3 regions of the Trichocoleus sp. DQ-A2 genome follow, and region 2 is predicted to be linked to each of the others. Evidence: predicted binding sites of a transcription regulator. Region 2 holds the regulator's gene; each other region holds the start of a gene.
The links. Region 2 encodes NtcA, which controls nitrogen genes in cyanobacteria. Its sites were predicted from a motif close to TTTGTANNNNNNNNTACAAA; they were not measured.
Positions count from the first base shown of each region.

Region 1 (9,828 bases), on a different contig from region 2:
TCTCTTGCCGTCGCCCCTTCATAAGTTAACGATCCTGTATCCACATGAATTCCCAACGCCATCACGGTTGCCTCAGAAGGTGTCAACTGGATGCCTTCTTGCTGGAGTTGTTCGGCAATCAGAGTCGTAGTTGCTCCGACAGGCTCAACTTGGGTGCGGGTAGCGGGAATATCTCCGTCCCCGTCTGGGTGATGGTCGTAGACGACAACTTCCCATAAATCCGGTAAATCCAGCCATTCAGACGCCTTTCCCACGCGATCGCGTTTTTGAGTATCCACAACGGCAATCGACCGAATCTGCTCTGGGTTCACAGCGCGACGCTCAATCAGCGCATACTCATCTCGGTGCAACGCCAAAAAATCCCGCACCGCTGGATGGCAACCGCCGGTCAGCACGACCCTAGATCCCGGCTGGAGACGGGTTAGCCCCACCGCTGCACCCAAGGTGTCAAAGTCCGCTGTTGTATGGCACAAAATCACATTCATCATTATGAGTCCTTAGTCATTAGTCCTTTGCCCATGACCCATAACCAATGACCCATGACGAATGACCAATGAGTGTCGATTTTTGATACGGTACTACTGTATAGAATTGCGGCTGAACTATTTCTATCCAGCCCATTGCTGTCTTGGGAGAAGAGAAAATGACAATTTTATTTCAGTTGGTACTAGGTGCTTTAGTCTTTTTATCATTCGTCATGGTCATTGGGGTTCCAGTTGCCTATGCCACTCCTCAGAACTGGGATCAGTCTAAGCGCCTCCTTCTTTTAGGATCTGGAGTTTGGATTGCTCTGGTATTTCTGACAGGTGCCCTAAGCTATTTGGTAGTTTAAGGATAGTCAGAGTCAGTCATCGGTCAGGGTTCGATGGTCATCAGTCCACTGCACCCGACTCAGGACTAAAGACAAATGACTGATGACTCAAAACAACTGACAAAAAGCTTCTTATATCTAAAATCATGGCAGTTTTCGAGGGAACGTTTACTCAGACTCAACCCCTACGGTTTGCGATCGTCATCGGTCGCTTCAACGATTTGGTGACGACTAAACTATTGGAGGGGTGTCAAGATTGTCTGAAACGCCACGGCATTGATGTCAATCCTCAAGGCACTCAAGTGGACTATGCTTGGGTTCCTGGGAGTTTTGAGGTGCCTTTGGTGGCTCACCAGTTGGCACTCACGCGCCGATATGATGCTGTAATTTGCCTGGGTGCAGTCATTCGGGGTCAAACTCCCCATTTTGATTATGTCTCCTCGGAAGTCTCCAAGGGGATTGCCAATGCTGGGTTTCAAACGGGTGTGCCGATCATTTTTGGCATTTTGACAGTAGATACGATGCAACAAGCCTTGGAAAGAGCTGGCATCAAGAGTAACAACGGCTGGGGCTATGCGATGAATGCTCTTGAGATGGCAAGCTTGATGCAGCAGCTCAAAGGGAATGCCGGTGGCGCATCCTACGGTAACAATGCGGTTCATACAGTGACTACTCAAGCACTGCCAGTTTCGCCGAACCTGGCGATTTCTCCAGAGTCAGCAGTTGAGCGCAACGCATCTGATTCTCTTTGATCGTTGCACTGTGAGTCGGGTGCGCTGAGAGCTAGGGCGGGGTTTTCCCGCCCAGAGCTGCGAATTTAGGCCGCGAATTTAGAAAGATTGATCTCTCGTCTTTCATGCCACCCTTTGGGAAGGGCAAAGCCGGACATCCTTCATTTTTGCCCTAGCACTTCTCGTCCTAGGTAAGGTTGCAGCGCTTCGGGTATCTTGATGGTGCCATCTGGTTGTTGATAGTTCTCCAGAATCGCTGCCATTGTGCGCCCGATTGCTAATCCGGAACCATTCAACGTGTGGACAAATTGGGTTCCTTTTTTTCCAGCTTCTTTGAAACGAATGCTGCCGCGTCGAGCCTGAAAATCCATGAAGTTAGAGCAGCTAGAAATCTCGCGGTATTTCTCAGCAGACGGCAGCCATACCTCTAGGTCATAGCACTTTGCTGCCCCAAACCCTAAATCCCCAGTGCATAACTCAAGGACGCGATAAGGCAACTTCAACGCCTGTAAAATTGCCTCGGCATTTTGTACCAGCGATTCATGCTCTGCGGGTGAATCGTTGGGATGGACAAGTTTCACCAACTCGACTTTATTAAACTGGTGCAGTCGAATTAGCCCCCGCGTATCTCGTCCGTAGCTACCCGCTTCCCGACGAAAACAGGGAGTATAGGCGCAGTGATAGATAGGCAGCTGCGACGCCTCTAAGATTTCATCCCGATAGAGATTCGTCACCGGCACTTCAGCAGTGGGAGCTAGCCACAAATCATCTTGAGCACATTTAAAGCTTTCGTCGGCAAATTTGGGCAGCTGACTTGTGGCGGTAAGCGATTCGCTGTTGATCAGAAAGGGGGGAATGACTTCTACATATCCAGCCGCGATTTGCCGGTCGAGCATGAAGCTAATTAAAGCTCTTTCTAAGGCAGCACCAGCACCAATTAGTGTGACAAAACGACTTTGTGCAACTTTCGCAGAGCGCTCAAAGTTGAGAATTCCTAGTTGTTCGCCGATTTCCCAGTGGGGAAGAACTTCGGAATTTTTAGGTAAGTATTGATCCCCCCAACGGCGGACTTCTACATTCTCTTCTTCAGTTTTACCAATCGGTGTGGACTCACTGGGTAAGTTAGGAAACGATAACAAGAGCGCTTCTAACTCGGCTTTCAGGGTTCTTTCCTGGGGTTCAAGTTCGGCAATCTGGTTTTTGATTTGGTTGCCTTCTTCCCGCAATGCTTGGATTTCTGAGCCGTTGGGATCGCTACCCGATTTAATTTTTTGACCAACTAATTTGCCGATTTCGTTCCCACGAGCTTGGAGCTGACTTCGCTTTGCTTCTAGTTCTCGTTGCTGCTGGTCGCGCTGCAAAATCGGCTGTATGTCATATTGCCCGATCCCGCGACGATTCAGGCGCTCTTGTACACCTTCTGAATTTTCCCGTATCTGCTTGAGGTCTAGCACAGATTTTTTCCAGCTTTTTTTGCCAATTAATCAGGATACACTGCGATCGCGCGATCGCGATGATACAGCCGAGAGTCTGTATGCGCTCTCAGCCTTCTTTACTTGCTGATGCCGCAATTCGACCCTTTGCCTCCATTACTGTCGGTTGATGCGACTATACAACCACAAGGAAACAACAATCCCGGCAAAATGAGCGGTAATTGTATGTGTATTCGCCAGCACCACAAAAATATCTAAAGGTTGAATCAACCGATTAATAAATTGGGGATCGTAGATGGCTACCCCACCTTGAGCCTGAGCCAGCGACTTTGCCAGCAGAGTGCCGGTAATCGCTTCTGCGCCCAGAACTGCTAATAATAATCCCCCTAAACTAACGAGTAATCCAAACCTTAAAACTTTAATCGTATCTGCCTTTTTCGGGCGGAGGTTGGGATTAGGATCTTTTAGCTGTATGCCCAAACGGGTGTAACGCCAAGCTTGATAAACACTGAAATACAGCACTAAAAGACCGCAAACTGCAAAAAAGATACTGCCACCCGTCCCTGGGCTAGCAGCGGCAGCGCCACTGGCACGCGGCTGGGCGGCGGGGATGGCAAACAAGAAAATTATGCTCGAAACAACGGCTAGGACTAACTGAACCCAGAAGCCAGCCCAGCCAGCGATCCGAAAAGAGCCAGCGATTCGCTGTAGAGCTGAAGGAACGGGAGATGAATCGAACTGTTCTCGCATAAATTGATTTTAAATCGGTTTAATTCCGGATTTATCTATAAACAGAGCGTTTTGTTGAACAAGTAATGCAATCCCAAATTTATACGGTAATCTTCCTAACCACCAGTTTGAGGCAATGGGGCAGCAAAATTCAAAGATGTTTAACCTCTGGAGAACTTTTAACCCAATGGAGCCGTCTTTCTTTCGAGAGCAGGCTTCTAATTTACTTGGCTTTGATGACGGCCTGCCATTTCCAGAGCAGCCCTCTCGAAGTGGAAGCAGCATGATGAAATTCCTGCAACCAAATCTCAGGAAGCATTTACTCTCCGTCGCTTATGCAGTTGCTTTGGTAGGTAGTTTGGCAGCCTATCAAAGGACGGTGATACCGAAACCGCTTTCGGTAGCGCAAAAACATTGGGCAGCGATCGCTACGGAAAACCCGGAGCGTACAATCACCCAATACAGTAACAATGCCATTTTAATGCGCTCCTATGGCGCTCTGGACGAAGTTTACCAGGGTAAATCCATCTACCCAGCCTGGGAAGAATTCTTCTCGAAGTACAAAATTCAAGATTTCCAGGTTGTTAAACAACAGCAACGCGATCGCGCTGTCGAAGCAGTCATCACGATCTACGCCAAGTCCAAGTACGGAACCCCTGTTGTTCTGTCGCTTTCCTACCAGGTGCAATTTGATAAGGATGGCAAAATCATCCGTGAAGTCTGGCAGGCCAACCCAGAATTGAGTGTCTAAAATTGATGGTATCGTTCTGTCATTTTGCTAGCTGACATCATGCGCTGCTTTCGATCGTTCGCGGTCTTAATACAGCAGTGATAGCAGCCTTGTTTGGGGTGTGTTTTCTGATTGATAAAGGCATCGTTAGTTTGGGGAAACCGATCCTAATCCAATTTCTTTGGCTGGGAGTTCAGTGAATTATGCAGATGAAATTTGAGGATATTTATCAGTTTTTTCAAGACCCACCTCCCACTTATCTCAACAAGGAACTAGCGGTGTGTTATGTCCTTTCAGTTTTGATGAGTGGAGAATCCTATGGGACAGAACTCATCGGGCGACTAGAGAGTGAATATCCTACCTATCGGCTTTCTGATACCGTCTTATACAGCGCCTTAAAATTTCTGGAAGACCAAGCCGCTATCACGGGGTATTGGAAAAAAGTGGAAGGGAGAGGAAGACCTCGTCGAATGTATCAAATTCGCCCAGAGTGTCTGGAACAGGCTCATGACCTGGCTCGCCTTTGGGATGAATACACAATGAGAGAATCTCAAGCCATCTGAGCCAATCCCAAAGAAGGTCTCTTGCGATAGGCTATAGGTTATAGGCGATCTTGTATCTCTTGGACAAGAGCCTATTTTCCATTGCCCTATCTAGAAATTCGTGAATACGACAATTCTCTCTTCAACATTTCTGCTAACACTGTTGTTAGCAGTCGGTCTATTTTTCTTTATCCGAGCCTCCGCTAAAGATCGAACGCAACAAGTGAAACTGATTGCGGAGCAACCAGAAGAATCAATCTTAATTCAATTGCAACAATATTTCGATCGGCGTGCTTACCGGATTGCGGCGGTGGATGCAAAGCAAAATCAAGTTACATTTCAAGGCTTTGTCCGCCCCAGCTGGTTTTTGGCAATTTTTCTGAGCTTGTTAGCTTTTTGTGGCTTTCTTTGTTTGGCGCTGGTTTTAGCAATCCTATTTCCCCAATTCGCTAAAATTTTTCTAGGTTTGGTTCTCCTTTCACCAGCCGCTGGCGTTTTTTACTGGAAAAAAGCTGGACGCAGCGAACAAGTTTCCCTGAAGGTGGAAACATTTGCAGGTGTCGAAAAAGAGACCAGAAGTTTAATAACTGTCATCGCCCATCGTGATGAATTGGCTCAATTGCAACAGGAACTGCAATTAAAGCCTTGCGAATGACAACTCTCTGGCTAAAAATCTTAAAAAATTCTAAAACCTGGTCAGTTTGTGAATCCAAAAGAATTTTAATTATGAGGAAAAATTCAAAATTCCTCCTATAAAACAATAGGGGCGGTTCGCGAACCGCCCCTATAACCGAGTTTTCACGTTTAATGCCTAAAACTTCAGCTGCTACGAACAGCGGCGAGGGTAGGCTTTTCCACAGGATTGTCGATTATCCTAAGGCTAGGAAACAGAAAATGATTTTCTTCAACGTATTGGGCACCAAATAGCCCTTTTTCCGCCCAAAAGTACCGATCTGTGGTGTGTTCGTTCCGCTTCACGAGCAGCAAAGCAGGCGGAAGGATTCCTTCGGTTTGAATAAACTTTCGCGCGGCGGTGACTGGTTTATCTTCGCCACTTTCAATACTATACTGAGGGACATGCTCTAAAATTCTACGTCCTTCCTGGCGACGGCGACTTTTCCGCTTGCGTCTTCTAGCCAACCTCCTTACCTCCCCTTTAATTCTGAACAGTTGTAATGATAGATACAAAAACCGTCGCAAGTATATCGGTTTGAGTTCAAAATATCAACCGCTTTTTACCGATTGATACAAACATTACAGACCTCAGAAATTAAAATCAACAGCAGCAGAACGGGCAATAAACGCTATATATGCAAGCTTGTCCAAAATAGAGCCTAGGTATAGCGTATAAAGGGCTATATTTATTCGACCTTGACAAAATTTAGCCAGTTTGGAAGCAGTTTCCTAACCAAACTATCATGAAAGCTCGCTAAAATTTTTGTAATAAAAAGAAACAAAAATGAGGTCTTTGCACGACCTTTGCCGCTTCAGCGCAATTGCGTGTCAGGATCGACAGAAGAAAACCCGATCCGCTGAATGCAATTTTCCTCGCTGTCAAGTACCCAAGTATAAGCGAATGTGTCTATGTCTACCAGTTCAGAATTTATAACTTTGTGCCAATCACAAGTAGCACTATTAACTCAAGGACTGGAAGCTGCCTTGAGTGTTGTGTATTTAACGGAAGAACTGGTAGAGGGCGTCCCAACTAAGCTAAGGCCGGTTGTTGCTTACCCACAGACAGCGGTGGAATGGGAAACGGATGAGATTTCGGCTCTGGGATTTTCCGATCGACCATTGGCATCCATTCCTCGGTTACTGTCAGCGGCATCTCCGGTTCCTCAGGAGTCCGATGCGGTTTCTGAGACGGGTTCAACGGAATCGGCGGCTGAAGTCGAGAAAGCAGAAACGATTGATGAGTTGCAGGCAAAAACGGGGACATCGCCCCTCCAGCGATCGCTCTTCGCCGATGCTGACCTGAGTAGCTCCTCACGCCAAATTGTGGTGCCTTTGTTGCATGAAGGTGTGGTGATGGGGTTGCTGGTGACAGCTCGTGAAGATAGACCTTGGAACCAGCGAGAACGAACCGCGATTGAACGGATTGCCGATACACTGGCGAGCGCTTGTATTCTGGATCGGCGTTCCCAATGGTTTGAGCAGCAACTGAGTCAGCAACGTCATCTCCAGGCTCAACAGCGCGATCTCATGGACGATCTGATACACCAATTTCGCAATCCCATGACCGCCTTACGGACGTTTGGCAAGTTGCTCCTCAGACGATTGGTACCCGGAGATGCGAACCGCGAAGTTGCCAACAGCATCGTGCGTGAAAGCGATCGCTTGCAAGAGTTGCTTCTACAGTTCGATCGGGCAGTGGATATGGACGAAGGAGAGTTAGTGCCTTTGTACGGGCAAATCGCGGATCGCGCTTACGATGCAGTTCCCATGCCGATTGCGCCGTCTTGTCCGCTTCCTCCAAAAGGTGAAGATTTAGGAAATCTCTACTCTCCCTTGGGATTGGAGCCTCAGACAATTCCGACGAGAGCGCTGGCGTTGGAATCCTGCTCGGTGGCGAAAGTTTTGGAACCGCTAGTGGTGACATCCAGCGCGATCGCCCAAGAAAAAAATCTGGCTTTATTAGCAGAAATTCCTCCGAATTTGCCGCCAGTACAAGCCAATGCCAAAGTGCTGCGCGAAGTGTTAAGCAATCTGATTGACAATGCTTTGAAATATACCCCGGCGGGTGGGCAAGTTTACATTCAGGCAGGAAATCGACGACATACTTCTCAAGGAGATTTTCAGGCGATCGCAATTAGCGATACTGGCCCTGGCATTCCCGTGCAAGATAAAGAGCATTTGTTTGAGCGACATTACCGAGGCGTCCAGGCAGAAACTGAGATTCCGGGGAGTGGATTGGGTTTAGCGATCGCGAGAGATTTAGTAGAACAAATGCAGGGCGAAATTGAAGTCATTAGCCCCGCCGAACGCAACTGGCTCGATCGCAGTATTCCCCACACTCAAGGACCCGGAACGACCTTTATTGTCTGGTTACTAACTGAAGCCTTAAAGGGCGAAGATGAAGTTTGATAAGTTGCTCTTCCATTTATTTGTATTAAAGCTGGTAATCGGTAATACGATTACTTATCTGGGGTAATAAGTCTGCATGGTATAGCAATCATCAATGATTCTTGAAGTCGGGCATCTGAACTGCTGGCATCTCACCACTCAAATAGGACAGGAGTTACGCAGTTGGAGCGAGAACGAAACGGGGAGCCGCCAAGTAGGTACGTATGGCATCGCGGACAATCGTTAATTTTGCCTCATACCAACTGATGCCCGTGGCGAACCAATGCAGTTCCAAACGTAGGAACGCACGAATCGCTAAACCGATATGGTTGCGTTGGGCACGGCTGGAACGAACTTGAGCACGTTCGGCTCCACAACACTGCTTGAGTCCCCGATGGTACTCCTCAATTGCCCAGGCGAATTCGGCAAACTGGAGCCGTTGCAGTTCACTTAAGTGGAGGTCATTGGTCGCCCAGTAATCAATGTCACCGTCTGGAGTGGCAATCTTGAAGACTTTGACGAATCCATAGCCTTTGAGGTGAACCACCGTACCAGTGGCGGCAATCTCAACCTCATGGAGCGGGCGGTTCCCGGTGTTGTCTGGGTTAACGTGTCGATTGCGCTTGAGTCGAGTCAACCAAATCCAACCATACTCTCGAATCAACTTGAGGTTGTCCAGGCTGCTGTACCAACTATCAAATACCACGCATTCGGGAGCAAATCCCCGTTCCTTCGCCCGCGTGAGCATGGCACGAAAGTGATCGTTCTTAGTTGCCCCATCAACACTCTTTTCGTAAAACCGATAGTCTAACGGGATGTGACGGTCGCCTTCTGTCCACAACAGGGTTATGAGGTTGATGCCCTGCACGACTCGTCCATGCTTGCCGGACCAGTGCCGTGTCACCAATTCCATCTTCTCGGCATACAGCTTATCAAGAGTGGAATCATCGACTACCAATATCCCCTGCTTCAACTGCACTTGCGACTGTGCTTCTTGCCACAGTTGGTCGCTGGACGGCTCCATCCGATGCAACAACCGAGTAATTGCATCATGGGCAGCAGCATTATCCGATTCCGGTTGCACTCGTTCAGCTTCCGTGCAGGTATATGCCTTCTGCGCAGCGATTAAAAAGTTGATGTAATCGTATTCATTGACCTTGGGTGGGTTCATTCTTTGGTTCTACCGCACCGACCCTTTTTTCTCAACTGCGTAACTCCTGTAGGATTGCGATAAGACGCCATTTAGAATTAAAAACCCGGTTTCTTCTAGAAACCGGGTTTAGAAAATGCTTATTTCTTGGTGCCTATCTGCTTAGAGAATGAAGCGATCGCTAGTCAAACAGAATTGCACGCTTCATTCTGCAAATATTACTGCTCTAGCACTAACTCATCATTTAACCGCAGATTCAGATCCGTATCCGGGTCAATCGCAATCAGATCGACTCTATCCCGACCGAGGAACAGTCCAATGAGTCCACCAATTCCCAGACCACCCAAGACTTCTTCGGTAGCGATCGCTTTGTCACCCGTCACAGCAGAAACCGCAGCAGCAGCAGCAGCACCTAATGCGGCATTCTTGAGGATCCCACCAACGCTAGTACCCTTGGTAACGGATTCGGTTTTGGTAATGGTTTGAGAAGTAGCATCGATAGCCACCCGTTGACCGTTCGTGAAAACCAGTTCCTTCGCCACAAACTGAGAGCCTCCCTGAGCCGGTTGCAGTTCACCGACCACTTGGCTGCCAGAGGGGATTAGCACCGTTCCATCAGATGTGGTGATATTTGCTGCC
Region 1 is NZ_JAMPKD010000015.1:87,985-97,812, reverse strand. It holds gene NC997_RS16585 (CBS domain-containing protein) at 1-485, opposite strand, end outside; gene psbZ (photosystem II reaction center protein PsbZ) at 644-832, shown strand; partial or broken gene ribH (6,7-dimethyl-8-ribityllumazine synthase) at 958-1,431, shown strand; gene serS (serine--tRNA ligase) at 1,704-2,996, opposite strand; gene NC997_RS16565 (DUF3611 family protein) at 3,132-3,725, opposite strand; gene NC997_RS16560 (hypothetical protein) at 3,862-4,455, shown strand; gene NC997_RS16555 (PadR family transcriptional regulator) at 4,644-4,997, shown strand; gene NC997_RS16550 (cofactor assembly of complex C subunit B) at 5,098-5,631, shown strand; gene NC997_RS16545 (DUF3155 domain-containing protein) at 5,796-6,116, opposite strand; gene NC997_RS16540 (ATP-binding protein) at 6,561-8,060, shown strand; gene NC997_RS16535 (transposase) at 8,215-9,210, opposite strand; gene NC997_RS16530 (S-layer homology domain-containing protein) at 9,408-9,828, opposite strand, start outside.
Region 1: NC997_RS16545 (DUF3155 domain-containing protein) is a predicted target of NtcA. The motif match lies at 6,146-6,165, and genes of this name have one in related genera.

Region 2 (9,828 bases):
AAATTTTGTTGTCAAGTAGAGATAAGGCTTTGTCTCGCTGGGCAATTTGCTCGTCGCGATCGCTCAGGCTCTTCCGAAAGGCAGCAAGTTTCTCATCAAGTTCGACAAGGGCTTGATCCCGCTTGAGAATTTGCTCATCGCGTTGGCTAATTGCTCGGTCTTGCTGGGCAATTTTTTGGTCGCGCTGAGTCACTTTCGCTTTGAATTCAGTAATTTCAGCTCTGACTTGATTTCGCTGCTGGAGGAGTTCTTGGCGTTCTGCTTGAAGTTGTTGGATTTCCGAACGTAGCGTCTTGGCTTGCCCTGAGACAGATGTAAGCTGTTTTTGGGTTTGCTGAAAGCTGCTGGCAACCCGGGTCAGTTCGCTTTGAGTCTGATTTAGTTGCGCCTCCGTCTGGCCTTGTTTAGCCAGCGCAGCTGCCAAAGATCGATTAATCGCATCTAAGCGCTGCTGAGCGACAGATTGCTGGGTGCGAGCTTGAGCGAGTTCCTTCTCGACTTGCTCTTTTTGGGCGGCGGTTTTAGCAAGTTCGCTTTCGGTTTTCCGTTTCTGCTCGTTCGCTTTGGCAATATCCTTACTGGCTGTCTTGAGTTTTTTCTGCACTTCTTGGAGTCTAAAAACTCCAATCCGCAATTGTTCGCTTGTCGCAAAGATGATTGTCAGTGTTGAGGCAGAAATCGTTAGTCCCGTTAGAATCGTTACTAAAACAGCTGTTTTGCGGGGACGCAGATTGAACAACGACAGGCGTGCTTTTCCCACGCGCGTGCCAATGCGATCGCCTACCGTTGCGATGACGCTTCCCAACACTAAAATAGACAAAATCAGGAAGAGCGCACTGTCGGTCATTGTCTGCTACAGTCATTCCAGTTACAGCCTATCGCATCGCAGGCTAGAGAAAGGGTTAACAGGAATTAAAGATCGAAGGTGAAATCGGAAAGGTTAAAGGTTGGAAGGTTGAAAACTATCCGCTTAAAACCTGACACCTTTTAACTCAACTCCCGACTAAATGTTAAAACTGGATAACCTGCTCGCGCTACCATGCCGTTTTAACCAACAACCTAACCTACAACCTGACGAGAGCCTCTAGCTGTTTTCAAGTAAACTGCTGACTCAGTGTAACTGGGTTGTGTACCGTAATTTTTTTCTTGTGGATAGAAATCATTTTTTCCTCCCGCAAATCTCCCAGTAAGCGGGTGACAGTTACCCTGGTGGAGCCGATTGCTTCTGCGATCGCTTGATGAGAAAGCTTCAGATCGATCGTAATTCCATTGGCGGTAGGAACGCCAAAATCACGGCACAGAATCAATAGAAAACTCACCAAGCGCGATCCCATATCTCGGTGAGCTAATGTCTCAATCATCATTTCTGTTTGCAAAATGCGCGAAGAAAGCCCTCGCAGCATCAACATCGATAGCTCCGGATTATCCTTGAGCGATTGCTCTACCTGATCGATCGGTGCCGAAAGCAGCTCCACTGGCGTAAATGCTACAGCGTGATAAAACCGATCCGAACGATGCCCTGTAATTAAGGACAGTACTCCAAAAACGCTGTTTTCTCGCAGCAGCGCCACGGTAATTTCTTCCCCAGCTTCATACACGCGAGACAGCTTTACTGCACCTTTGAGCAAAAAGTATACACGTTCAGCCGGGTCTCCTGGGAAAAAGATCGTCTTGCCCCGCTCAAAAGTTTCCACCACGGGTGGAAACGCCCCACCTCCCAGTTGACGGAACACAGCTGCTAGCGGTCTATCTTGCGTCACTACCACTTCCTTTTTCCTAAATGCTGCCCTACAGACTTCTGCAACTTTCTGTCGGAGGAACTTTAACCATAGCAAAACAACTATGAGAGTTTTCTGACATTAGACACAGATAAACTGACTTCCGGGTGGTTTTTGTGCTATTTGATACAAAATTTTAAAGTAGTTTCCTCCGCTACCTTCTTTAGCTCTCTCCCCGCTCAAGGCAAGTAAGATTATGACGGAAAATGTTGATATCTTGACAGTATCTGCGCCATCGGGTGGGATGCATGGTGAGTAAGGAGGCACGATCCTTACCCGTACTAGACAGCCTCGCTCCGGGCGATCGCGATCTTGAATACTCCCCTAAATCGGATATCCTCTAATATTGCCTTCAAAATCGACATTTATGCTAGATTTAACCGGAAAAAACGCCCTAGTCACCGGCATTGCCAACAATCGATCGATCGCCTGGGGGATTGCTCAGCAACTGCACCAAGCGGGTGCGAATCTAGGAGTGACTTACCTGCCAGACGACCGAGGTCGCTTTGAAAAAAAAGTGGCAGAGTTGGTAGAACCCCTCAATCCCAGCTTGTTTTTACCCTGCGATGTCCAGAATGAGACCCAAATTCAGTCTACATTTGACGCCATCCGCGATAAGTGGGGCAAGCTAGACATCCTGATCCATTGTCTTGCCTTTGCGAACAAGGAAGATTTATCAGGTGATTTTAGTACCACTACCCGTGCTGGCTTCACCCAAGCTCTAGAAATTAGTACCTATTCGCTGGTGCAACTTGCCGGGTCAGCAAAACCGCTAATGACAGAAGGCGGCAGTATTGTCACGCTGACTTATCTAGGCGGCGTTAAAGTGATCCCCAACTATAACGTGATGGGAATTGCCAAGTCTGGACTGGAAATGAGTGTCCGTTACCTGGCATCTGAGTTAGGACCGCAGAATATTCGCGTGAATGCAATTTCGGCAGGTCCCATCCGCACTTTGGCATCGTCGGCGGTAGGTGGCATTCTGGATATGATCCATCACGTTGAGGAAGTGGCACCGCTGCGACGCACTGTAACTCAGAAAGAAGTGGGAAATGCGGCTGCTTTCTTGTGTAGCGATTTGTCAAGTGGCATTACAGGTCAGGTGCTGTATGTCGATGCCGGATACGAGATTATGGGGATGTAGAAAGAATCAAACATTAAAAATTAAAAATTAAAAAGCAAAGATTCTGCTAACTTTTAATTTTTAATTTTGCATTTTTAAGGCTTTCGCGTCTCCCAGATGCTCAGTAAAGTAGGATAATAAACTTAACTTTATTTTCTTGAGTGAGCATCTGCGATGCAGGCACGCGATCGCCAATTTACACCTTCTCCAAGCATTGAACAGCTTTTGTCTCCTCGGATGGCAAGGGTTCCCCGCAAGACGGGCGAAACGGATGTTATCGTCACCGTCAAATTAGACGGGAATGGCACTTGCAATGCAAAAACTGGCATTCCGTTTTTAGACCATATGCTGCATCAAATCGCCTCTCACAGCCTGATTGATTTGGATGTAGCCGCGACGGGAGACTTGGAAATTGATGACCACCATACCAATGAAGATGTGGGAATTACCCTAGGAATGGCGTTGCATCAAGCACTGGGCGATCGCAAAGGAATTGTCCGGTTTGGGAATTTCCTCGCCCCTCTCGATGAAGCGTTGGTTCAGGTAGCGTTAGATTTTTCCGGACGCCCCCATCTCAGCTATGGCTTAGAGATTCCCACTCAGCGAGTCGGGACTTATGACACTCAGCTGGTGCGGGAATTTTTTGTGGCGGTGGTCAATCACAGCCAGATGACGCTGCACATTCGCCAACTAGATGGAATTAACTCGCACCACATTATTGAAGCAACGTTCAAAGCGTTTGCGCGATCGCTCCGCATGGCAATCGAAGTTGATCCCCGTCGTGGCGGTACGATCCCCAGTTCTAAAGGCGTGTTATAGGTTTCCTTGCAAATACACTCCGATAAAGGCAACGAGAAGCCGGGGAAATCCTCACCAGGCTCTCGCTTCATTCTGCTGAAGTTTCCGCGACCACTGACTCTCAATTCTCCTATGTCTTCAGAAATGAGAACTTATGGAAGAGGTTTGCGGATATAGCCATATTTATTGCCAATCTTAACTTTTGCTAGCCCTTGCGAAAAAGATTGAGCGCTATCAAATTGGGGTTTAATTACGAATTTGCCACTCTTATTGATATAGCCCCATTTGTCGCCGTTCTTTACCGCTGCTAGGTCTTCTGAAAAGTTATCAATATTATCAAATTGTGGGGGAATGACAACATTGCTTGCCTTGTCAATATAGCCTACCTTAGTGTCTATCGTTATGCCCGCCAGTCCTTGAGAAAAGTCTCCACCCCAATCAAATTGGAGTGGAATAACAATATATCCCATTTTGTCAATATAGCCCCACTTATTATTACTGGATATCACTGCTAGTCCTTCCGAAAAAAACTTAGCTTCCTCAAATTCTAACGGAACAATAACGTCTCCCCGATTATCGATATAGCCCCATTTGTTGTCTTTTTTGACTGGCGCGAGTCCTAGGGCTGATTCACTGCGATCGCTTATAGAAAAAAATTCAGCCGCATCAAACTGGGGCTGAATGACAAAATTGCCTTTCTTATCGATATAGCCCCACTTTTTACCGATTTCTACCGCCGCCAGCGCTGACGCAGTGCGATCGCTTATAGAAAAAAATTCAGCAAAATCAAATTTTGGGTTAATTACCAAGTTGCCTTTCTTATCAATATAGCCCCACTTTCCATCTATCTTTACCGCTGCCAGCCCTTGAGAAAAAGCTTTAGCCAAATCATATTTTGGTTTAATGACTAAGTTGCCACTTTTATTGATATAGCCCCACTTGTTCTTTAATTTGACAGCCGCTAACCCTTGGAAAAAAGATTCGGCATTATCAAATTGAGGTTTGATTGCGAAGTTGCCTTTATTATCAAGATAGCCCCATTTGCCGTCTATTTTGACTGCTGCTAGCTCTTCTGAAAATGAATCAGCCCAGCTAAATTTAAGCGGGATGACTATTTGCGAATTACGGGCTTGTCCCTCAGTTGCATCAAAATTAACTTGAGAAGTCCGAAAATTTGAGATGGCTTCACATCCAGAAATTAGAGCGATCGCTAATCCAAACAGAAGGCTGGCAACCGCGACAAGCAATCTGTTGTGAGTTGCAATTTTCATAAAAGTACCCTATCTAATCGCAGCCAAGATTTAAGTAATCAATATTTGTTAATCATCTGAAGTAAACCCTGTTATTGTCAGTGAAATTCTAAAGCTTGCTGGTAATGCCTGACTAGATTAGGCTATCCGAATTTAGAATTAAAAAATTAGAAAGGCACCCAGCTAGCTGAGTGCCCCTGTTTTATATCGGCGCGTGATTACTGTTTCAACATCAAGAAGGGGTGCGAGGAGCTGTCAGGACATCCCAAGCCGCTTTAGCAGCTTCGGCAAGGCGATCGCCGAAAGTTGACACTTCCTTCACGATGGACTCCCAGTTCTTCTCTGCATCCATTTGAATGAGTTTAATCGAGTATGAAATTCGCTCTGGATCGAACAACTTATCCTGTTCAATCTTCTCCCGTGCTTGTTTCACTGCATTGAGATAGGCATCGCGAGTATATTCGGTAGCAGATTTTGTTTCTACCTGCGCCCGTTTTTTAATGGCGTCAATCAGCGCCATCGTTTCACGCTTCAAATCTTCGGATTCGCCTGCCATATTTTCATCAACGATAGCCTTTGTCTCCGGGCTAACTGTTATGGCGGTTTCTGTATTATTAGGGACTTCTGTATTCATGGCTACATCTCATGAGTAGAGTTTTGAGCGAAAAAGATTAGCTTTTAGTAAGGTTCGGCTACTAATTTCACAAACCGGAAAATTGAAGAAATGCTAGTACAGACCAATAAATCATCAGCGGTAGCTAACTATTGGGGCAAGAAACGCGATCGCACGACCAATTGTGACAGCAACGGCTTGAGTTAACGTGTCGCGATTGTAGATATGATAGAGTTCGTAAGTTCGTCACAGCTACTAAAGCAATCCCTACCAAGGCACCCATCCAACCACCAATGAACCAGTAGCTGACGGTAATGATTGGCGCACTAAACAGACCTAATTAGGCAACGGTTTTAAACTGATTCACTCCGCTTGCTCTCGTTGAAGGCATCTGCTTAAATAAAGGGCTATATCTGAAATAGCATTTCTGTAGTATATTTCCTTCAGCCTATCGGTAGAATTTCATAGGGTTATGGGAAAAAACGATAGCAAAGGTACGGGTTAACCAACCTAACCTCCTATGAGAAATCGCTGGATTGGAGACCCTTCATTCCCCCAGTCCGAGAGTCTAATTTTCAAGTTAAATGCTGCAAGACCCCGCGATTCGTCATCCCATTGCCATCAGTTTAGGAGCGATCGCTGGAGCATTGAGTCGCTACTATCTCACCCTCTGGTTTGCCCAACGCTTCGGCACCAGCTTTCCCTACGGCACCTTTTTTATCAACCTTACAGGTTGCTTTGGGATGGGTTTTTTTGTCACTCTCGCCTTAGAACGGGTAGCGAATATTCCTCTAGATGTGCGATTGATGGTAACGACCGGCTTTTTAGGAGCTTACACAACTTTCTCCAGTTATGGGTTAGAAACATCTACTCTACTGCGCGATCGCAGTTATGCAGCCGCCGGTATTTACTGGGCAGGTAGCGCCATACTTGGAATTATTAGCGTTCAGCTAGGCACGCTTCTGGCTCGGAGCGGGCGGTAGAAAAAACCCTATGACTGCTTAGCACGCACCATTCCCAGAGCCTTCAATCTCGATCCTTGGAGACTAGACTGGTGCAGGAAAAATATCAACAATTGATTAAGTAGGGCGGTTGGCTCTCATTGGTGCTGCATTTACTCTTAAATCCCACGAAAACAACCGTACCAATGCCCTTTAGACTAAAAGCAGCAACAAACTTAACACTGGATTAAGAGGGTCTACCTTGACTGACACCAATACTCCTTTCCAGACAGTCTCGCGCAGCGAACTCCGGCAGCTCGTCCGAATGCAGCTGCAAATGCTGCTTGAGGCGGAAGACCTTCAGGGGGCAAAAGCAATCCTCGTCCCGGTGCAACCGGCGGACATTGCAGAAGCCATTGAAGGGTTGCCAGAGGCGATGCAAGCGATCGCCTTTCGCTTGCTCTCCAAGGACGAGGCGATTGAAGTTTATGAATATCTCGACTCTAGCGTGCAGCAGGCGCTGATTGAGGAATTCCGGCGGCAGGAAGTTCTGGACATTGTTGATAAAATGTCCCCTGATGACCGGGCACGACTTTTTGACGAACTGCCCGCTACCGTTGTCCGTCGTCTGCTCGAACAGCTCACCCCCACCGAACGCCAAGCGACAGCTCAGTTGTTGGGTTACGAGGCTGGTACTGCTGGACGATTGATGACACCAGAGTATATCTCTTTGAAAGAAAACATGACGGTGGCGGAAACGCTGGAGCGAATTCGCAGTTTAGCCCATGCTACTGAGATTATTTATTACCTTTATATTACGGATGCTGCTCGTCACTTGTCGGGCATTTTATCCTTACGCGATTTGGTAATCGCCAATCCCGAGCAGAAGATTGGGGACATTATGACTCGTGATGTGGTATGCGTTTATACCAGCGATGACCAGGAAGAAGTGGCGCGGCTGATCGGGCGCTATGACTTTCTCGCTGTCCCGGTGGTAGACCGGGAGAAGCGTTTGGTGGGCATTGTCACCGTTGATGACGTGATTGACATCATTGAACAAGAAACGACAGAAGATATTTACAAACAGGGCGGTCTCCAGTCGGGGGGCGACAATTATTTCCAGACAGATTTACTCACGGTGGCTCGCAAGCGAGTCGTCTGGCTGTTCGTTTTGCTACTAACTAATACTGTCACCGGCACGATTATCAAAGCGGAAGAGGAAATTCTTCGGCAAGTGGTATCGCTGGCGGCGTTTATTCCCTTGTTAACTGGCACTGGCGGGAATGTCGGTTCTCAATCCTCGACAGTCGTGATTCGGGGCTTAAATACCGAAGAACTTCGAGAAATGGGGCCAGCACAGGTGGTAATGCGAGAAGCGATCGCTGGGGCGCTCCTGGGAGTGATGTTAGGCACCGTAGCCACCTTATGGGCTTTTTGGCTCCTGAATGGAGATTGGTCAGTCTCGCTGGCTGTAGGGATTAGTTTGGTGGCTATCTCGATTTTGGCATCAGTTGCAGGTTCTGGTCTTCCGTTCATCTTTCGCGCCGTCGGGTTAGATCCAGCTTTGATGTCAGCGCCGTTTATTACAACGGCAGTTGATGTATTGGGCGTACTGATTTACTTTAATTTGGCGCGGCTAATTTTGAAGTTGTAGAAGCAGCGAGTAACTGGGTATTCAGTTGAATTAGGAAGTTATGAGAAGGTGATATCAAATCCGCTTGTTCGACCATGCATTCTTGTCCGCGTAGCGTCCTGAAAGGGCATAGAAACCTACTTCCTGCTCCTTCGCTATTCCCACTTCGCTGGCAAAGAGGGTTTGGGGATGAGCTTTCAAATGATAGCGACTCAAACGAATTTGATATACGTAAAATTAAACGTTGAGAATGAGATTTCGCGTCTACAATTCTGTTGCTGTATCAGGAGCAACGATTTCCCCTTCCATACTCATTAAGGAGTCTTGATCGGTAATCAAATCGCTCAACTCATGAAAAGTAACGCCCATATCTTCACAAGCTTTCTTTAGTTCTCGCTTAAAGGTGCCTAAATCCTCACCATAGCCTGACAGATGAGCCGCAGTTTCAACTCCCTGTTTTGCATTTGCTTTAGCACAATCAACCAGCTCTAAACCTTTGAGAGGTGTGGGTGAGGCCATAAGTAGTTTTGAATCTTAAGTTGTATTATTTGCAGCATACTGAGATTTACTCCAGAGACTTATCCTTCTGGAGTTAGAAAATCGAGGGAATTCAAATGCTTTTAGCGATGCTGCCAATATTTACAGACAGCATAGGCGAGGGTAACGACGCCGGTAATAATGGCAGATTCATCCACCTCAAATTGGGGATGGTGCAGCGGGTAGTTTTTTCTGTCCGGGTATCCCACACCTAGTCGAAACATCGTACCAGGAGAGTGTTCCAGATACATCGAAAAGTCTTCCGCACCGAGAGAGGGTTCCAGTAAAATTTGGACGCGATCGCTTCCCCACGCTTCTTTGGCAGCTGTTTCCACCAACTGAGTCAGCGCTGAGTCATTTTGCACAGAAGGGACTCCCCGGCGATAGTTGACTTCGCAGGTAGCTCCGTAAGTTTTACAGATATTGCAGACAATTTGCTCAATCCACTGGGGTAAGGTGGCATGAGTTTCCGGATGCAGCGATCGCACAGTTCCCAATAATCGCACATGGTCGGCAATCACATTTGGGGCGCGTCCGCCCTCGATTTTACCAATCGTTAGGACGACCGGGCGCAACGGGTTCTGTGTGCGGCTAATCGCTTGCTGAAGAGAAGCGATCGCTTGCGCCGCAATCCAAATTGCATCAACTGCCTCATGAGGACGCGCCCCATGCCCAGATTCGCCTTTAATAATAATCTCCAGATCGTCTGCGGCTGCTGTCAAAGCACCGTAACGAATTCCCACCGATCCCGCCGAAATAGAAGGGAAAACGTGAACGCTCATAATCGCGCTGACATTCTCCATCACTTTGTCTGCAACCATCCACCCAGCTCCTTGAGCGATTTCCTCTGCTGGCTGGAACAGAAAACGCACATCTCCTGGCAAGGCATCTCCGATCTGAGATAGTATCATCGCCGTGCCTAAACCGACTGTGGTGTGGACATCGTGACCGCAGGCGTGCATAATTCCCGGAAGACGCGAGGCATACTCTAAAGTGGTGCGTTCTACGATTGGCAAAGCATCCATATCAGTACGAATTGCCAGTAGTCGCTCATCGATACCTTGTCCTTTTAACTCTCCAACTACGCCAGTTTTACCCACCGCTTCTTGGACATGAAGCCCACAGGAAGACAACACGCCAGCAACATAGGCAGCA
Region 2 is NZ_JAMPKD010000008.1:202,395-212,222, forward strand. It holds gene NC997_RS10220 (DUF3084 domain-containing protein) at 1-847, opposite strand, end outside; gene ntcA (global nitrogen regulator NtcA) at 1,095-1,766, opposite strand; gene fabI (enoyl-ACP reductase FabI) at 2,146-2,922, shown strand; gene hisB (imidazoleglycerol-phosphate dehydratase HisB) at 3,076-3,720, shown strand; gene NC997_RS10240 (WG repeat-containing protein) at 3,852-4,970, opposite strand; gene NC997_RS10245 (hypothetical protein) at 5,182-5,583, opposite strand; partial or broken gene NC997_RS10250 (hypothetical protein) at 5,704-5,896, opposite strand; gene crcB (fluoride efflux transporter CrcB) at 6,147-6,545, shown strand; gene mgtE (magnesium transporter) at 6,766-8,157, shown strand; gene NC997_RS10265 (hypothetical protein) at 8,401-8,655, opposite strand; gene NC997_RS10270 (amidohydrolase) at 8,757-9,828, opposite strand, start outside.

Region 3 (9,828 bases), on a different contig from region 2:
GGAAGTAAAAATTCGCTTAAATGCAGAGTCCAGCCGCCGCGTTGCCGGTTTAACTAACTCTAAAGTTACCGTCAAAATTCATATTTAGCTATTTTTGCTAATGGCTTTTGAACAATTAGCCATTAGCCCCTTGCCAACAAGTTTTGTAGAATCATGCCAAAAATTCCTCTAGCCTGGTTACAGCTTACCCGTGAAAAAATGCGGCTGCTGGTGGCACTTGCCGGTATTGGTTTTGCTGACATTTTGATGTTTGTGCAGTTAGGGTTTCGCGATGCCCTTTTTCAAAGCTCCGTAAGCTTGCATGAAAATATGCAGGGGGACGTTTTTTTGGTCAGTTCCCAGTCCACGGCTTTGATTGCCATGAAAAGTTTCCCACAGCGGCGACTGTATCAAGCTCTCAGCTTTGACGGAGTAGAATCGGTCAGTCCAGTATATCTTGGCTTTGGCTTGTGGAAAAATCCAGAAAATCGCCGCACTCGCCAATTGATGGTAATTGGATTTAATCCCGCAGCAGAAATTCTAAATTTACCCGAAGTTAAAAATAACCGAGATAAAATTAAACTTCCAGATGTTGTTTTATTTGATGAAGCGTCTCGTCCAGAATTTGGGGCAGTTGGTGATTGGTTTAAGCAGGGAAAAACTGTTGAAACAGAAGTAGAAAGCCGTCGCGTCAAAGTACAAGGCTTATTCACGCTAGGCGCATCATTTGGAGCCGATGGTAATCTGATAACGAGCGATTTGAACTTTTTTCGGATGTTCCCTAGACGACAGAGAGGATTGATTGATATTGGAGTGGTTAATTTAGAAGCCGGTGCGGATGTAAGTCAAGTTATTCAAAATATGAAGGAGTCCTTTAATTTAAAGAAGAATGATGAAAAATGCCAAGACTTAAAAAATATGGATAAAGATTGTACAGATGTACAAATTTTGTCCCATGAAGAATTTATTGAGTTTGAAAAGACATATTGGCAAACCAGTACATCAATTGGATTCATTTTTGGTTTAGGAACCTTAATGGGATTTGTTGTTGGTACAGTTATTGTCTACCAAATCCTATACACTGATGTTGCCGATCATCTAGCTGAATATGCTACGTTAAAAGCGATAGGCTATACGGATTTATACTTACTAATTGTTGTTTTTCAGGAAGCTTTAATTTTATCAGTTTTAGGTTATATTCCTGGCTTTTCGTTAGCGTCAGGGCTTTATATTTTTATAAAAGGCGGTACAAATTTACCGATTGCAATGACTGTTGTTCGAGCAACCGTAGTGTTGCTTTTAACTATTTTTATGTGCTTGATTTCAGGTGCGATCGCAGTCCGTAAGCTCCGAGCTGCCGACCCCGCTGATATTTTTTAAATGGTATTTTTTAACATAGCTAGTTGCTAATTTTAATGTAATTGAAAAATTATGCTGCAAGAACCGATTGTTGCAATTAAAAATCTCAATTATTACTTTGGCAAAGGTTCGCTCAGGAAACAGATTTTATTTGATATAAATCTGGAAATGCAGCCGGGAGAAATTACAATCATGACTGGGCCATCAGGGTCAGGAAAAACTACATTATTGACTTTAATGGGCAGTTTAAGGTCTCCTCAAGAAGGTAGCCTGAAAGTATTAGGACAAGAACTAATTGGAGCTTCTAAAAGCCAAATGGTGCAGGTACGGCGGCACATAGGCTATATTTTTCAAGCTCACAATTTGCTGAAGTGCCTAACAGCGCGACAGAATGTACAAATGTCGGTGGAACTGCATCGGGATATTCCGTCACAGGAAGCTGCAACCAGGTCAGCCGCGATGTTGGAAGCGGTGGGGTTAGGCGATCGCATAAATTACTACCCGGAGAATCTTTCTGGGGGACAAAAACAACGGGTAGCGATCGCGCGTGCTTTAGTGAGTCATCCTAAATTAGTATTAGCTGACGAACCTACTGCTGCTTTAGATAGTAAGTCCGGTCGCGATGTTGTCGAGCTGATGCAGCGATTGGCAAAGGAACAAGGATGTACGATTTTGATGGTAACTCACGACAATCGTATTTTAGATGTTGCTGACCGAATTATTCACATGGAAGATGGGCGTCTAGTCCGCGATACAATTATTTCCGAAAAAACGCCTGCTTAAGTCAGATTTCTGAGTGAAAAATTCGATTGAAGTGGGTTGATTTCTCTTTACACACTACATAGTTTTGGCGAATGGCTCATTCTACAAAAGGCAATCTTTTCATTTGCCATCTACACTTCAAGAAAGCCTGTTGTTTAGAGCTGATTGTAGCTAAGCTCATATCTTGCATCAAGCTCTCAGAATAGAATGCTGGGACGATTGCATTCCAAATCCAAAAGCGCGGACTAACCGAAAACAAGGGTTTTGTAACCTGCTCTCGGCAGGCTTCGTTTGCGTGCTTCCTATCGCTGTCCGGTTTCAACCGCCCGGAGCAAGATGTCACTAAAGGATAACCAAGCAGAATCTACCCTGGTTGCTGATGGAAAATAACTTTTTTCTCAACATCCTAGCGCTTCGTGCGAATAGTGACATTGCCACCTTCACTCAATTGTTCTAGCACCAATAAAGGTGTCGGTTTGGCTTTTTGATCCCATTGTAGTTTTGCAAGACGACCCTGAATTGTGGGTTGCCAAGTATCGTGGTCTTCCGCTGGACTGAGGAATGTTTCAATACAATCAATAATTTGGCTAATCGTAGCAGAAGTTGCTTGGGTAGGTAATTTCATTAACTTGATTTGAATGCGGAAAAGCACCCGCTTAGAGCGCTTCGTACCCTCTCCCGTCTCATAAATGACATCAAAAATCTCATCAACTTGGCGTCCCGCTGTACTGGCAATGCCCACTGAGGCTTGTGATGCTTGGGTAGGACGCAGGGCGATAGTGATTAAGTCTTTTACTCTGACTTTGATTTGATTAACAATGGCAAAGTGAAATACCTCTTCATCCATTCGCATTCTGAGGTAATCCAGGTTGAATTCGCGTGAGTTAACCAAGTCAGGATTGCTTTCCATTCTATGAATAGAGTCAAGCGCCAACTTTAACTTTTTCTGGAGGTCTTTGACTTTAAAATCCTGGATCTTGGCTTTCTTTGCCATCTCATCCTTTTTAAGCTTGACAAATACTGCCCCAGCAATGAGAAGTAACAGCAGTCCTCCGGAAGTGTACATCCAGATGGGCGCAGGTTGAGCGTTGGCGGCTGCGGCTGCTGGTTGGGCGGTTTGAGTTTTTTTGGCAGGGGCTTTAGGTTGAGCCTTCTTGGCAGGGGTTTGAGCCAATCGCAAGTCTACAATAAGGAACGGAGTGGACATAGTCGCTAGCCTAAAAAAATTCATGTCTATTTTCAGGATGCCCAAAAAAGCAGAAATTACAAAGTAAAAAGTATGAAAGATAAATAATCAAGTGTGAAATTCTGTCAAATCCTTTTTCGGAAAGCGGCTCGACTCTTAGTTTAGACCCAAATCACACTTCATTAGAGCTGACTTTAACGTGCTGTTAGCGCAAAGGCGCGATCGCGCGGACTAGGCAAAACTACAGAGACTTTCATTGTTGGGTGTGAAGTACGCTCAGGGGAGCTTTTGCAAAAATACCGATTGGCAAGACTCTCTAAAACTCTTGAAACCCTTGAAAAGTCGTAGCGATCGCCAAAACACCTTCCTCAAGGATCGGTAGTCGGAATTGTTTAGCGATCGCCAAACAGCAATCCCTGTGTTATTCAGTTGCTTCACTGGCAAGATATCAGCCAATAGGGAAAGCAGCCCCAGACTGGGGCTGCTTTCCCTATTGGCTAAGAATGAGAGTATCTAGATTCTGCCCGATCTTATCTTTGGGCGCTGCTGCCAAGCTGATTCCAGGTTTGGATCACCTTCTCTAAAGGTGCAGGTAAACTCCCTTGATTAATCTCGGTGTAGCGAACTGTACCTTTGCGGCTGCTAAGGGTGTAGGTGATGTGATCGGCAGCACCGCTGGGTGCTGGGTAGCTTAGGTTCTTAAATTGGGCAAATTGCTGCCGTTCTAGCATTTGCTGAAACTGTCGTACCTGTTGCACAGGAATGCGGAGAACGCTACGTTCGGAGTCATTAGCATCGCCGATGCGAACCCGCATCAAGCTTCCGTCATTCAATAAAACAGTTTCGTAGGTTCTGCCAGTAAAACCGCCACTGGCGATCGCTCGAAACACCACATTTTTATCTAAGGATGGTGGTAGTTCGCTAGTCGGGATTGGCATTGGCTTGAGGATGCCAGCATCGCTTAGTTTACTTGCTGCTTGATTGAACTTAATAATGGAACCATCGCTGTTGGTGTGATAAACCAACAGTTGTAGCTTGCTTTGTACAGTTACCTGCCACCCAGGTATTGCATTAGTAAGACAACTCTCGTTAATACCGCCCAAACCCAGACAGCTATCCCAATTGTACTGTTGAGCTTGAACGATGCTGAGTTCGGTAGTGGGCACTTTGAACTGTCTGGAAGCTTCCCTTAAGACTGCATCTCGAACGGAATTCGGCAAACTCGCGAGTTGATCCACCTTCACTACAGAACCAGCTGCATTCGTGCGATAGACCAAGCGTTTTCCGCTTGCTTCTACCGTCACCTGCCACCCTTCTACTGTCGCTGGCGCACACAAAATATCAGGTGCGTAAATCCCTAGACACGCATCAGGCCAAGTCTTCTGTTCGGCCTGGACGACGCGAATCTGGTTTACCGGCAAACCCAGCTGCGTGGAGGCATCAGAAATCACAGCATTGGCAACAGATTTGGGGAAGTTTCCTGGGATGTTACTGCCAGGAGTATTCGACTTTTCTTGACGTAAAACTTGCCCTGTAGAATTGGTGCGATAGACCCAAGTTTTGTTATTGCTAGACACGACAACACGCCAACCGGGAACTAATGCTTGAGTACAAAATTCACCCGATTTCGGAAGTCCTAAACAGCCATCAGGCCAAGTTTCCTGGCTAAACTGAGTAATCTTGAGCTTTCCCGGAGCGATGCCAGTTTGACGCGACAAATCTTGACGAACAGCGTTAGCAATTCGAGGCGGTAAGCGATTAGCTTGCTTACGGTCAAGATTTTGCCCCACTTTCTGGTCTTTAACCTTAACCAGTCTGGTGATAGACTCAGAAAGTCCGGCTGGGGCAGCAAATGCGGTTTGTAACAGTGTCAGACCTGCGCCTAAAGACAAGATGCCAGTTAGAACTAAAACTGCAAAAACCCGATCGGATTGGTGAACTGTTTTACCAGAGTTTACGGGTTTGGAGTGATTTTTGAAAATCTGTCTCATAGAAACCTCAAATAGATTTTTTTTTGCAAGCGGAGAGCGTGTTTGTGGAGACGAGCGGCACTCCAACGCTCGTCCAATGCGATATAGCAGATAAGAAGCTTGACGCTGCTATCCTGCGAGTTAGTTCCGCTGTTTGGTTCACCCGAATGGGTGATTTTTTAGAAGTTTCAGATAGCGATCGCACGCAAAGAAGTTAACTTCTGCAAAAACAGGTTTCTATAATCGTGTAGGTGTGTATTTATTCCAGCAAGGGAGCGATCGCGATGACTGTGTTGGTAGTCGCTACGGGAAATCCAGGCAAGCTGCGAGAGATGCAGAAGTATTTAAGCGGATTTGGCTGGGAATTGACCCTGAAGCCAGAGGAACTGGAGATTGAGGAATCGGGTGACACCTTCATGGCTAACGCTTGTCTGAAGGCATCCCAGGTGGCAGAGGCGACTGGAGAGTGGGCGATCGCAGATGATTCTGGCTTGGAAGTAGACGCCTTAGAGGGCGCACCCGGTATTTATTCCGCTCGTTACGGCAAAACCGACCCCGATCGAATTGAACGCCTGTTGAATGAACTCGGCAACGAACTGAATCGGGAAGCCCAATTTGTGTGTGCGATCGCGATCGCTCGTCCCGATGGTGCGATCGCCCTGCAAGGCGAAGGAGTTTGCCGTGGCGAAATTCTCCACGCCCCTCGCGGTACGGGAGGATTCGGCTACGATCCGATTTTTTACGTTCCTAAAGAGCAAATGACCTTTGCGGAAATGACTCCTGAGTTGAAGCGTCAGTGGAGCCATCGCGGTCAAGCTTTTAAAATTCTCTTACCCCAGCTACAGACTTTAAAGACTGAGGGTTGAGTCCAGAAGTTAGAAATCCAGTAACCAGAAATCAGAATTTTGCGATCGCCAAAAATTCTAATTTCTGATTTTTAATGACTCCTGACTTCTAACCTTGATGACTCACTCCTCAGTCCTCAGTCCTCAGTCCTGACTTAGACAGCTTCCAGATTCTTTTCCCCCGTCCGAATTCTGATGACCTGCTCTACCGGGCTGACAAAAATCTTACCATCACCGATTTCACCCGTTCGGGCAGCGGCAATGATTTTCTCAATCACCATATCAACCTGGCTGTCTTCAACAACGATCTCTACTTTAAGTTTTTGCAGAAACTCAACCGTGTACTCGGAACCGCGATAACGTTCGGTTTGACCTTTCTGCCGCCCAAATCCTCGGACTTCAGAAACGGTCATTCCCACAATTCCCGCATTGACTAGCGCAATTTTAACTTCGTCGAGTTTAAAAGGCCGGATAATCGCTTCAACTTTTTTCAAGCTTCTAACTCCTCAGTTCGTTCTGGATTTGATCTGTACAATCAATTTGTACAACCAAAGGTACTCGTAAAGCGGCGGCTATGTTTTATCACTGCTCAAACAAAGATTTTTGTATTATATGATACATATTGCTCTTCACTCCTACCAGAGGCATCCATTGTGCCAACCCTAACTAAGGGGTTTCTCTAGATATCGCTGACTCGTTAACTAGACATCGTTGACTAGACAGTACAGTGAAGATGCGCGGGTTTAGCAATATTTTCCCCATTTGTATCAAAGCGGTTGTTCCAGGCAGATGCACCCGGTTCTTCCGACTCCTAGCAGAGTTAATCTTTCAGCCGTCAACCAGCAAGCTCAACGACTATTATTCAAAAGCGGACGCACAATCAAAAAGCCAGTGCCAAACGCTGTCGCCACAATCAAAAAGATGACGATGATTAACCACCAGCCACTCACATCTGCGGAACGCTCTGGCTGAGTTGGGCGACGATACCGACCTTCTTCTTGTTCGATTACCAAGCTTTCTGAAAAATCAGGTAATGGTGCTGGTTCCGCTTTGGGAGGGGAAGGAGGTAGAACTTCCACTGGCGGAGCGATCGCAGCCGAACGAGGAGGACGAGGAGGCTGCGGAGGACGCCGCTTAGGTGTTGCGTTTGATCCAGTCCGAATTTCCGGTTCAATGGGGGGAGGGGGAACTTCAACTCGACCCCCGGAGGGAAACGAAGTTACTACCTGTTGTGCGTGCAAAGCTGACTGAACAACTTTTTCGATTTCTTGGCGCAGCTGTTGATTTTCTTTGGCTAACTGCTGATTTTGGGAATTCAGCGAGTCCAGCATCGCTTGCGCTGTTTGTAACTCTGCTGAGAGTTCTTTGTAAACCGAAATTGGCACTGAGGGACGGTAGGTATTCATTGGGCTTTGGGGAGTCTGCTCAGAAATATAAGCATTTTGCATTGGCGAGCGGGTCGAGGGATTAGACATCATGGATTTAGTTTAAGTTTGGTAAGGCAACAATAATGGAAAGTGAGGCGACTCTGACAGCCATTTTTTAACAAATTTGCTATTTAATCAACTAGGAATGTGCCCCAATCGATCTTTACGGTGTCATTGCTATAACCTTTGTATTCTCCGATTGTTTTAATTCTCCGATTGTAGGAGGGGAAAAAAGTGTCCCACTGGCCCTTGACCCTGACCAATGGCTAAAGCGTATTTTAGAGCAGTGGTGACATAATCTTTGGCTTTTTGAACCGCAGACCACCGATCTTTGCCCAAGGCTAGATTAGCCGCGATCGCGCTACTGAGCGTACACCCTGTGCCGTGAGTATTGGTCGTCTCTACGGTTGCGGTTTTCAAGGTTTCCAGATGGTGCCCATCGAACCAGATATCGATGCCGCGTAGATTCCCCTCCATTCCGCCTCCTTTCACTAATACAGCCGCACCACCTCCCAAATGATAAATCCGTTGGGCAGCAGAGCGCATATCATCCAAGTTATGAATCGGCAATCCGCTCAGTAATTGAGCTTCGTAGCGGTTGGGGGTCACAATCGCTGCTTTGGGGATTAAGACATCCCGCAACGTTGCCACAGCGTTATTGTCAATCAGCTGGGCACCCGTGCGCGATACCATGACGGGATCGACGACTAATTTGTCCAGTTTGAAACCTTCCACAGCTTGCGCTACAGCCGCAATAATCTCCCCATTCAGCAACATCCCCGTTTTCGCTGCTTGGACGCCAATATCCGTCACCACAGCCTCAATCTGGGCGACAATTGCTGCTGTCGGTAAAGCATCCACCCGCGTGACTCCCAGCGTATTCTGCGCTGTCACGCAAGTAATGGCACTGGTGCCGTGAACGCAGTGAAAGGCAAATGTCCGTAAATCGGCCTGAATGCCAGCACCGCCGCCGCTATCTGAACCGGCAATTGTGAGAGCAACAGGTACGCTTGAAGGGTTTTTAACGGTCATAGGAATGAGGAATGGGTAATTAGTTAATACCCGCAAATTAAGGACTACTAACAATTACTTTTACTCTAAATTTTCATGAAACCAATCCCAATCTAAATTGAGTTGAATGATTAGATTTTACAAATCGCTGCAAATCGGGTACTGCTCAATTTACAATTTGCCGACAAATCGGCAAATTATTGCAATGCTGCCCTTGAGAAGCGAGTAGAACTGAGTTATGTGCCTAAAGACCTAATTAGAGGAAATATACGATGAGCCGCACTAATTTCCAGTTTAGGAGGGGAAATTCGTGCGGCGTGAGAGCATGGATGTAGCGATCGCTCCCGTAATCAGTCAAGTCTTCCCACTTTTGGGACAGGTCATCATTGAATTCGGAACTTCTACCGAATTCAATCGGCTTCGTGGAAGTTTAGAAGAATTTCGCACCCTGCTAACTAAGGCTGGATTGCCCACGCATCAATTAAAAATTAAAAAGGAAATGTTCCATTTTTAATTTTTAATTCTTCTAGCGTTGCGGACGCCGTCTTTGGAGAAATTCCGGAATATCCAATCCTCCACCTTGTTGTTGAGGTTTAGGCTCAAACGTGGGGGTAGAAGGAGGAACGGGTGACGGTGCAATGGGTCGCTGTGGCTGTCTAGAAGTGCGTGCCTCCCTCGCCGCCGGTGTAGACTGAGTTTCCCCGCTAAATCCAGTCGCAATGACGGTAATTCTTACCTCACCTTGCATCCGGTCATCAATCACTGCCCCGAAAATGATATTCGCATTCGGATCGACCACTTCATAGATTGTTTCGGCTGCGGCATTCACTTCGTGCAGCGTCAGGTCGCTACCGCCGGTAATGTTAAAGACCACCCCTCTGGCTCCTTCAATCGAAGACTCTAGCAAAGGTGAGGAAATTGCGGCGACGGCGGCTTCTCTGGCTCTCGATTTCCCAGAACCCACACCAATCCCCATCATTGCCGATCCCGCATCTGCCATCACGGCTCGGACATCAGCAAAGTCCACATTGACCAGTCCGGGAATCGTAATAATATCCGATATCCCTTGCACACCTTGACGCAGGATATCATCGGCGACGCGAAAGGCATCTTGAACGGGCATGGTTTCTGGAATCACTGCCAGCAGCTTATCGTTAGGGATGACGATGAGCGTATCTACCCGACCCTGCAAAGCGGCAATGCCTTCATCTGCCTGAGAAGTGCGACGGCGTCCCTCAAAGGTGAAAGGACGAGTGACAACACCCACCGTTAAGGCTCCCATTTCTTTG
Region 3 is NZ_JAMPKD010000001.1:262,842-272,669, reverse strand. It holds gene NC997_RS01130 (ABC exporter membrane fusion protein) at 1-88, shown strand, start outside; gene devC (ABC transporter permease DevC) at 154-1,359, shown strand; gene NC997_RS01120 (DevA family ABC transporter ATP-binding protein) at 1,411-2,121, shown strand; gene NC997_RS01115 (hypothetical protein) at 2,507-3,307, opposite strand; gene NC997_RS01110 (hypothetical protein) at 3,817-5,277, opposite strand; gene NC997_RS01105 (hypothetical protein) at 5,301-5,474, shown strand; gene rdgB (RdgB/HAM1 family non-canonical purine NTP pyrophosphatase) at 5,541-6,122, shown strand; gene NC997_RS01095 (P-II family nitrogen regulator) at 6,257-6,595, opposite strand; gene NC997_RS01090 (DUF3450 domain-containing protein) at 6,950-7,579, opposite strand; gene thiD (bifunctional hydroxymethylpyrimidine kinase/phosphomethylpyrimidine kinase) at 7,733-8,560, opposite strand; gene NC997_RS01080 (hypothetical protein) at 8,850-9,053, shown strand; gene ftsZ (cell division protein FtsZ) at 9,066-9,828, opposite strand, start outside.
Region 3: NC997_RS01095 (P-II family nitrogen regulator) is a predicted target of NtcA. The motif match lies at 6,704-6,723, and genes of this name have one in related genera.